Regions from separate parts of the Luteipulveratus mongoliensis genome, predicted to be linked through region 2. Evidence: riboswitches for the same ligand, from Rfam matches in the RefSeq annotation. Region 2 holds a riboswitch; each other region holds the start of a gene.

Region 1 (2,193 bases), 890 kb from region 2:
TCGGCAGGGCAGGTGATGCACAGGATGTTGAGCCGGGAGACCTCGGCGCTCCAGGTCTCGGCCCTGCCGCGGGCCACCCACTCGTCCGGAGCGGCCAGGTTGGACCAGGCGGTCATCTCGGCGGTGCCCATGCCCTGCTCGGTCAGCAGCTCGGCGACGGCCCCTGGGGTCGACTCGTCGGCGGACAGCACGGTGAGGCGGCGTCGCGGTGCGAGGCGGCGAGCCAGGTCCTCGACCGGTCGGTCGACCAGCGAGACGACGGTGGCCGACTCGTAGGGCCAGCCCATCCGGGCGTGGGCGAGCGAGACCGACGAGACCGCTGGCACGATCTCGACCCGCTCGGGTCCGAGCAGGTCGATCAAGGTCGTGCCGACGCCGGAGAGCAGCGGGTCACCGGACGCGAGAGCCACCAGCCGGCGGCCGTCGTACTGGGCCAGGAGTGCCGGGAGACCTTCGCGCAGGGGAGAGGGCCACGACCGGCGTACCTGCCTCGGCACGTCGGGCACCATGTCGAGGTGCCGACGTCCCCCGACGACGACCTCGGCACCCAGCACGATCTCCTGTCTCGAACGCGGAAGGCCCGACCAGCCATCAGCGCCGATCCCCACGACAGTCACGGTGTTCACAGGCGGGACCCTAACCACAAACCACCGTCTCGGCCTCGACCGACAGGCGCAGCGCTGTTCACAAGCGGACGCTAGGGTGCGAAGCGGCAGATGCGAGGTGCCCCTAGCAGGGAGAATCGGGAAGCCGGTGAGATTCCGGCACAGGACCCGCTGCGGTGACCGAGACAGCCACTGACACTGCGCGTGCGCAGCCACTGGGAGACCGGGAAGGCGTGTCAGTGGGCTCGGAAGTCCGAAGACCGGCCTCGCAGCAACCGACGTGCCGCGTGTGTCCGGTGCGTCCGTGGGAACGTGACGACGATGCCGGACCGAGGGAGCCTGCGACCTCGGCCGGAGGAGGAGTCTCGTCCAGAGGGATCAGTCTTCATGCAGGCTTCACCGACCTTTCCGTTCACCGCCGTCGTCGGCTCCGACGACATGTCGCTCGCGCTGCTGCTGACATCCGTCGCCCCTGAGGTGGGCGGCGTCCTCGTCCGCGGCGAGAAGGGCACCGCCAAGTCGACGATGGTGCGCGCGCTCGCTGCGCTGCTGCCTGACGTCGCGGTGGTCGAGGGCTGCCGGTTCTCGTGCGACCCGTCCCACCCGGACCCGCGTTGTCCCGACGGCCCGCACTCTGGCTCGCCGACCACGCGCCCCGCCCGGCTCGTCGAGCTCCCCGTCGGCGCGAGCGAGGACCGGGTCATGGGCTCGCTGCACCTGCACAAGGCGTTGTCGGAGGGCGTGGCGGAGTACGAGCCCGGCCTGCTGGCCGCCGCCCACCGCGGACTGCTCTACGTCGACGAGGTCAACCTGCTGCACGATCACCTGGTCGACGTCCTGCTCGACGCCGCGGCCATGGGGCGCTCGACCGTGGAGCGCGAGGGCGTCTCGGTCTCGCACGCCTCACGCTTCGTGCTCGTCGGCACCATGAACCCTGAGGAGGGCGAGCTCCGCCCACAGCTGCTCGACCGCTTCGGCCTGACCGTCGAGGTACGCGCACCTCGCGATCCGCAGACCCGCGTCGAGGTCGTACGCCGGCGCCTGGCTTTCGATGCCGACCCCGCCGGTTTCGCAGCGGCCTGGGCTGCCGACGAGGCTGCCCTCGCCGACCGAGTCATCAACGCTCGCAAGGCGGTTGGTTCGGTGGACCTGTCAGATCGGGCGTTGACCAAGATCGCCGAAGTGTGTGCGGCGTTCGAGGTGGATGGCATGCGTGCCGACCTGGTCACCGCGCGTGCGGCCGCTGCGCATGCAGCCTGGGAGGGTCGCTCTGCGGTCACGACCGAGGACATCCGGGTCGCGGCACGGCTGTCGATCCCGCACCGTCGTCGACGCAACCCGTTCGATGCCCCGGGGCTCGACGAAGACCTGCTGGACCAGCTGCTGGGCGACGACGAGCCGCCACCGCCGCCACCGCCCCCGACGGATGGCGAACCGAGCGACTCGGACACCGGCGACGGCGAGCCCGAGCCGCCCGCTCAAAACGGACCCGCGGACGACACGTCGGAGCCCCCGGAATCGACCCCCGACCAGTCCGCTGCACCGTCCGACCAGTCGGCTGCACCGCCCGAGTCGCCCGAGTCGCGCG
Region 2 (2,193 bases):
AGATCGCGACCCGCAGCGACTCCAGGGGCTTGTCGACCACCGTTGCAGCGTTGATCAGCGCGGCCAGCACGACGATCGCGGTGCCGTGCTGGTCGTCATGGAACACCGGGATGTCCAGCCGCTCCTGCAGCCGACGCTCGATCTCGAAGCAGCGCGGGGCCGAGATGTCCTCAAGGTTGATGCCGCCGTACGTCGGTGCCAGGCGGGCGATGGCGTCGACCAGCTCTTCGACCGTGCCCGACTCCAGACACACCGGCACGCTGTCGACGTCACCGAAGTGCTTGAACAGCACCGACTTGCCCTCCATGACCGGAAGCGCGGCGACCGGGCCGATGTCACCAAGGCCGAGGACAGCGGTGCCGTCGGTGATGACAGCGACGGTGTTGCGTCGGGTCGTGTAGCGGTGCGAGAGGTCAGGGTCCTGGGCGATGGCTCGGCACACGTCGGCGACGCCGGGTGTGTAGAGCAGTGCGAGGTCCTTGCGGTCGCGCAACGGTTTGGTGGGGACGGACTCCAGCTTGCCGCCCTCATGGGCAGCGAAGACTGGTCCGCTGGTGTCCGGGCCGGGCTCGGAGGCCAGTGCGGTGGTCATGCGGGGATCACCTCGGGATGAACGAATCGGAACGGGCTGCAGGTGCTTGTGGTCCGACAGATGTTGCTGGACCTGCTGCCGGGTACGGCGATCGGTCGACGCGAGGGTGATGCGCTGCCCGCCACCATGACACAGCAGCGGAAAGATCTCTACAACTTTCTGCCCGCTGTCATGTTTGCCCGACCGACATTCTGCAAGATCAGTCAAGAATGTCGGTTCTTCACCGAAACGACCCACCTTTGACAAGCTCAGGCGTGCGATGGGACTGTTCAGCCACCGAACACCTGTCGGACAGGGGAAGCCGGTGAGATCCCGGCGCTGTCCCGCAACCGTGTGCGTCCTCGGACGCGAGCCGGAGCACCTCCCGCCAGGTTCGGCTCTATTACTGATCCGTCGCGGAGTGCGGACGAGCCGGCCACGAGACCTTGTCTCTCCTGCCGATCTCGATCCAGCAGGAGGTCCTCATGAGTCATCGTCAGTCCCGTTCGTACGCCCGGCCCTGGATCCTGGTCGCCCTGGGAGTCCTGCTCGCCCTCACGTTCGGCACCGCCACCGCGCCTCGTGCGTCTGCGGCCGCGTTCCGGTTCTGGGGCTACTACCAGCTCAAGGGCACGTCCTGGACGTTCGCTCCCAAGGGACCGGCGCAGGTCACACCGGCTGATGGCGCCGTGGAGGGCTGGCGGTGGGCCGTCGGTTCCGAGACCGACACCCGGATGCCGCGCGGCGTCGTGACCTTCGCGCAGGTCTGCGCCGATACGCCTGCCAAGTCCGGCACCAAGCGAGTCGGCGTCGTCATCGACTTCGGCCGCGCGGCCGACGCGGAGTCCGGCACCCCGCCCACGCCACGCTCCGCCTGCGCACAGGTACCGACCAAGGCGACTGGCGCCGACGTACTCGCCGCTGTCGCGGCAGTCCGCACTGAGAAGGGCATGGTCTGCGCGGTCGGCAGCTGGCCGGCCACCGGTTGCGGCGGTCCGGTCAAGACGGTCAGCGCGGCCGCCAAGGCCGTCGACGACAAGGTCACGATCGCCGTGGCCAAGCCGGCGGAGGACAAGGCGTCCAGCAGCAACACGATGACCATCGTCCTGGTCGCGGGCGTCGTCGTCCTGCTGCTGCTCGGTGCGCTCCTCACCCTGCTGCGTCGCCGTCGTACCGAGACGGCCTGACGAGCCGGTGCCTCTCACGCAGTGACCAGCCTGGCCGACCGCCTCTCTCCCCCGCGCCTGCTCCATCCCGTGGCGTGGTGGCTGTGGGGACTCCTGCTCGCCGCCGCTGCATCCCGTACGACGAACCCGGCCTACCTGATCGTGCTCATGGCTGTGGTCGGCTGGGTCGTGCTGCTGCGCCGCGAGACTGGGGCGAGCACGACGCTGGCGATCTTCATGGGCATCGCGCTCGTCGCGGTCGCCATCCGGGTGACCATGACCGTGCTGCTCGGCAGTGGCGTCGGCGGTCGCACGGAGATGCTGTCCCTGCCGCAGGTGCCCCTGCCGGACTGGATGGCCGGGGTGCAGCTCGGCGGTCCGGTCATGCTCGAGAGTTTCCTGGACGCCGTCTACCACGGTCTCCAGCTCGCCGCGATCCTCATCTGTGTCGGCGCC
Region 3 (2,193 bases), 900 kb from region 2:
AAGGGAACTGTGATGATCCGGCCGTCGAACTCGGGGATGGCGACCTGGTTGGCCGAGTCAATGGGCGAGAGGCCGTCGTCGGACTCGGCCCAGTCCTCGCGCGACCACGTCAGGCACAGGCCCTGCAGGATCGGGATGTCCAGGGCCGCCATCGCCGCGACGTCCCAGGCCTCGTCGTCCTCGCCGGCGCCGGCGGTCGCAGGCTTGCTGCCACCGGCCGCGAGCACCGTGACGATGAGCGCGTCCAGGGTGCCGAACGCCTCGATCAGATCAGCGGGCGCACTGCGCAGCGAGGACGAGAAGATCGGCAGCCCGACGGCCTCGCCCGTTGCATCGATGGCGTCGGCAAGGTCGTGCACAAAGGCGGCGTTGCCGCTGCTCTCGTGCGCTCGGTAGAACAGGATGCCGATGCGTGCACGGTCTGTGGTCTCGATACGCCGCTCGTCCCTCACGGCTACTCGACCAGCGGGGCTGCGGTCCCTCACGGCTACTCGACCAGCGGGGCTGCGGTCCCTCGTGGCTACTCGACCAGCGGGGCTGCGATCGAGCCAGCCCCAGGTCGGCATCTCCGCGGGTGCCTCGAAGCCCTCGCCGGTGAGCAGCACCGTGTCCGACAAGAAGGCGTGCAGCTGGGTGAGGTTGGCGGGTCCGCCCTGCGCGAGATAGAGGTGAGCCTGGGCCGCCGTTCCGACCGGCACGGTCGAGAGCGACATCAGCTCGGCGTCCGGCAGCTGCTCGCCACCGAGCACGACCGTCGGTGTCCCCGACGCGGCGATGGCGTCCAGCCCGTCCTGCCAGGTGCGCGCGGTGCCGAGGATGCGCACAACGACGAGGTCCACGGAGGTGAGACGCTCGGGGAGGCCGGCGACCGGCGTACGGCTGGGGTTGCCCAGGTCGAAGTCGGCACCGCTGGCGCGGGCGGACAGCAGATCGGTGTCGGACGTGGACAGCAGCAGGATGCGCGTCATCGAGGAGCTCCTTAGCGGGGTTCTCGCCCCGTGATGGTCGGAGATCCCCGCGGCCAGTGTCTGGCTGGTCGGCGCTGGCGCCGGCTTCACAGTGGCGGAACCGCCCCGGAATGGCACCGGGTTCCTGGTCTCGCAGGGATGTGCCCGCTCAGGCTACCCCGAGGGTCGTGCGAGCATGTCCGCCGTGACTCGCACCCGCCTCGACCGCTGCCCTGGCGTGCTGCGGCCGTGGCGCGCGGACGACGGGGACCTGCTGCGCGTACGACTGCCTGGCGGTCGGGTGAGCGCGTCTGGCCTGACAGCGCTCGCCGATATCGCCGAGCGCGAGGGCGACGGGTACGTCCACCTCACCTCGCGCGCGAACGTCCAGCTGCGTGGGCTCGCGGCGGGCCTTGACGTGAGCGACGAGATCGAGGCTGTCGGCCTGCTGCCGCGGCGCTCACACGACCTCGTCCGCAACATCACTTGCTCCCCGCTCACGGGACTTGCTGGCGGGATCGTCGACCTGCGAGGCGTCGTCGCGGACCTCGACGAAGCGCTGCTGGAGGATGACGCCCTGGCCGGTCTGCCGGGCAAGTTCCTCTTCGCGCTGGACGACGGGCGGGGTGACATCGCGGCGGCGTCGGTCGACCTGGGCGCTGTCGTCATCGCGCCCGACTCGGCGCAGATCGTGGTCGGTGAGCGCGCCGACTCGGTGGTTGCGGTCGACCAGATCGTGGCGACACTGATCGACCGCGCCCATCGTTTCCTCGCAGTCTGTGGTGAGGGCGAGAGTGCGGCCTGGCACGTCCAGGAGCTGCCCGGTCAGGGCGTCGAGCTGGGAGCTGCGGTCCGGTGGGAGCGGCAGGATGGCCAGCCACCGGCGTACGGTCCGATACGGCAGAACGACGGACGCTGGGCCGTCCACCTTGATCTGCACGATGGGGCGGTCCCGGCTGACCGAGTACGCGAGATCGCTTCGTACGCCACGGGACTCGTCATCACGCCATGGCGCGGCATCGTGCTCTACAACCTTGACTATCTGCCGAAGGAGCTCGCGTGAAGGCGCCGACGAGACGCTACGACTACGAGACCGATGGGGCCGAGATCTATCGGCAGTCCTTCGCGACGATCCGCGCGGAGGCCGACGCGGCGCACCTTCCTGCGGACGCCGAGAAGGTCGCCGTCCGGATCATTCACGCCTCCGGGCAGGTCGATCTCGCAGCGGACCTGCGCATCACCGACG
Region 4 (2,193 bases), 880 kb from region 2:
ACTATGCGGCTCTCGCTCGGGCGGGGACCACGCTCGTACTCCTCATGGCTGTCGCGACCCTGCCGGCGATCCTGGAGGCCCTCGTCGAGGCCGGGCTCGACCCCGCCACGCCGGCTGCCACCGTCGCCGATGCGGGCATGCCGACTCAGCGGGTGGTCACCGCGACGGCATCGACACTGGCCGACGTCGTACGACAGTCAGGACTGGGCGCGCCCGCCATCACGGTCGTCGGCAGCGTCGTGGGCCTGCAACCACTGGGGGTAGGGCTGGAGTCGGCGCAGCGACCAGACCGGTCCGCCGGTGATCTCCACGCCGTCGAGCGGACCGGCTGAGACCTGGGCGAGGGCACGAGCGGGCAGGCCGAGCGCGGCCAGCAACGCGGAGCGCACCACGAGCGGTGAGGAGATGACGATCGTGAGGCCGGGTGGCCGCTCGACCTGCAGCTGATGAGTCACGCGGGCAAGCAGGTCGTCGCGGCTCTCACCGCCGTGACCGGCGTAGGACGGGTCGGTGAACCACTGGCCGAGCTCGTCACCGCCGTAGGCCTCGACCACCTGATCGAGTGAGTGGCCGCGCCATCGGCCCGCGTCCAGATCGGCCCATCCGTTGTCGAGCGACGCCTCCACCTGAAGTCCGAGTGCCGTTGCTGCACAACGACTCTCGGGCCCACGCTCGGCCAGCTGGGTACGCCGTGCGAGAGGTCTCGGGTCCCAGCTCTGGTCGATCGGCTCGTCATTCGCTGGGAACGCTGATATGCGTGTCGCAGGTGTCGGAGCGTGCCCGATGAGCAGCAGGCGTGACGCCATCCCGTGGCCTCCATCCCTGCGTTGACCGGGTGCCGGACCAGAGCATAGGTTGACTCTGCCGCGACGCGGGAAGCCGGTGAGAATCCGGCGCAGTGGCGCTACTGTGTGGTCCTTTCGGGCCGAGTCAGACCCCGTCCGCGGCAGACCATCCCGGGCACCGACCGGTGCCCGGCCGCTCTCACGGGACGCACTATCCCACCTGGAGGTCATCATGGCTTCGGCTGCTGTCACCGCCCCCACCACGCCCGTTGTCGAGATCCCCACGATCTCGCTGCGCCAGACGCTGCCCTGGCTGGCGTTCTTCGGGCTGGTCGCTCTCATCGCGATCTACTTCGTCGGCGCCGAGCAGGGCGCCACGAGCCTGATCTCGGGCGCGGGTGTGCACGAGTGGGTCCACGACGGACGCCACCTCCTCGGATTCCCCTGCCACTGACGTGCGCACCCTCACTGCTCGTCAGCTCTTGGTCTTCGGACTGCTCGCCGGTTTCGTCGCAGGTCTGCTCGCCTTCACGGTCGCGCACACCATCGGTGAGCCGCCCGTCAACGCCGCCATCGCCGTCGAAGAAGCCGGCGCCGCCCACGAGCACGACGCTGCCGCGCCAGCAGCGCACAGTCACGAGGAAGACGCTCCGATCGTCTCCCGGAGCAACCAGTCCACGTGGGGTCTGCTGACCGCCACGCAGGTGCTCGGTACGACGCTCGGCGGCCTGGCAGGACTCGTCACCGCACTCGTCGTCGGACGTCTCGGACGGCTTCGTCCAGAGGCGTGTGCTGCCCTCGTTGCAGCGACGGGTTTCCTTGTGGCCTATGCGGTTCCGTTCGCGAAGTACCCGCCCAACCCGCCGGCTGTCGGCAACCCCGACACCATCGGTGCGCGTACGGCGAGCTACTTCGGCTTCATCGCGATCAGCCTGGTCGTTGCGATCGGTGCGGCGTACGCCGCGCGTGCACTCGCGCGGAGGCACGGCGCCTTCACCGGTATCACCGCTGGCGTCGCCGGTTACGCGGTCGTGATGCTCGTCGTCGCGCGACTCATGCCGGTTCACAACGAGGTGCCGGGCGACTTCCCGCCGGACACGCTCTACCAGTTCAGGTTCGCCGCTCTGGCCACGCAGCTCACGCTGTGGGCCGGGATCGCGGCGGTGCTCGGGCTGCTGCTCGTGCGCCACCAGCGGCAGTCCCTCCCGACCGCGCAGCGCGCAGCCTTGCAACCGGCCTGATGTCAGCACTCCCTGTCTCGTACGTAGCCGCGGCCGATGCCCGTAGTCGTCTGGCCGGTCTCGCGACGCCACCTGGCGCGCTGGGCCTGCTGGGCGAGACGGCGGTCTGGCTGAGTGCGGCGCAGGGAGTCTGTCCACCCCGACCGGTCCCCAACGTGCACGTCGCC

What was found. A riboswitch is a leader RNA that binds a small molecule or an ion and turns the genes downstream of it on or off. The one in region 2 is predicted to bind cobalamin.
Region 1: linked by a shared signal. The riboswitch ahead of VV02_RS21210 (putative cobaltochelatase) and the one ahead of VV02_RS17025 (SCO2322 family protein) in region 2 are both predicted to bind cobalamin.
Region 3: linked by a shared signal. The riboswitch ahead of cobN (cobaltochelatase subunit CobN) and the one ahead of VV02_RS17025 (SCO2322 family protein) in region 2 are both predicted to bind cobalamin.
Region 4: linked by a shared signal. The riboswitch ahead of VV02_RS21190 (CbtB domain-containing protein) and the one ahead of VV02_RS17025 (SCO2322 family protein) in region 2 are both predicted to bind cobalamin.

Annotation. Positions count from the first base shown of each region.
Region 1 is NZ_CP011112.1:4,468,096-4,470,288, reverse strand. Features, by position in the region: gene cbiE (precorrin-6y C5,15-methyltransferase (decarboxylating) subunit CbiE) at 1-626, opposite strand, end outside; cobalamin riboswitch at 705-888, shown strand; gene VV02_RS21210 (putative cobaltochelatase) at 993-2,193, shown strand, end outside.
Region 2 is NZ_CP011112.1:3,579,241-3,581,433, forward strand. Features, by position in the region: gene VV02_RS17015 (NAD(P)-dependent malic enzyme) at 1-592, opposite strand, end outside; gene VV02_RS17020 (hypothetical protein) at 653-835, shown strand; cobalamin riboswitch at 836-975, shown strand; gene VV02_RS17025 (SCO2322 family protein) at 1,057-1,758, shown strand; gene VV02_RS17030 (energy-coupling factor transporter transmembrane component T) at 1,780-2,193, shown strand, end outside.
Region 3 is NZ_CP011112.1:4,475,092-4,477,284, reverse strand. Features, by position in the region: gene cobN (cobaltochelatase subunit CobN) at 1-968, opposite strand, end outside; cobalamin riboswitch at 1,003-1,144, opposite strand; gene VV02_RS21245 (hypothetical protein) at 1,144-2,010, shown strand; gene VV02_RS21240 (precorrin-8X methylmutase) at 2,007-2,193, shown strand, end outside.
Region 4 is NZ_CP011112.1:4,461,202-4,463,394, reverse strand. Features, by position in the region: gene cobA (uroporphyrinogen-III C-methyltransferase) at 1-332, shown strand, start outside; partial or broken gene VV02_RS27245 (histidine phosphatase family protein) at 345-806, opposite strand; cobalamin riboswitch at 823-986, shown strand; gene VV02_RS21190 (CbtB domain-containing protein) at 1,018-1,239, shown strand; gene VV02_RS21185 (CbtA family protein) at 1,241-2,026, shown strand; gene cobT (nicotinate-nucleotide--dimethylbenzimidazole phosphoribosyltransferase) at 2,026-2,193, shown strand, end outside.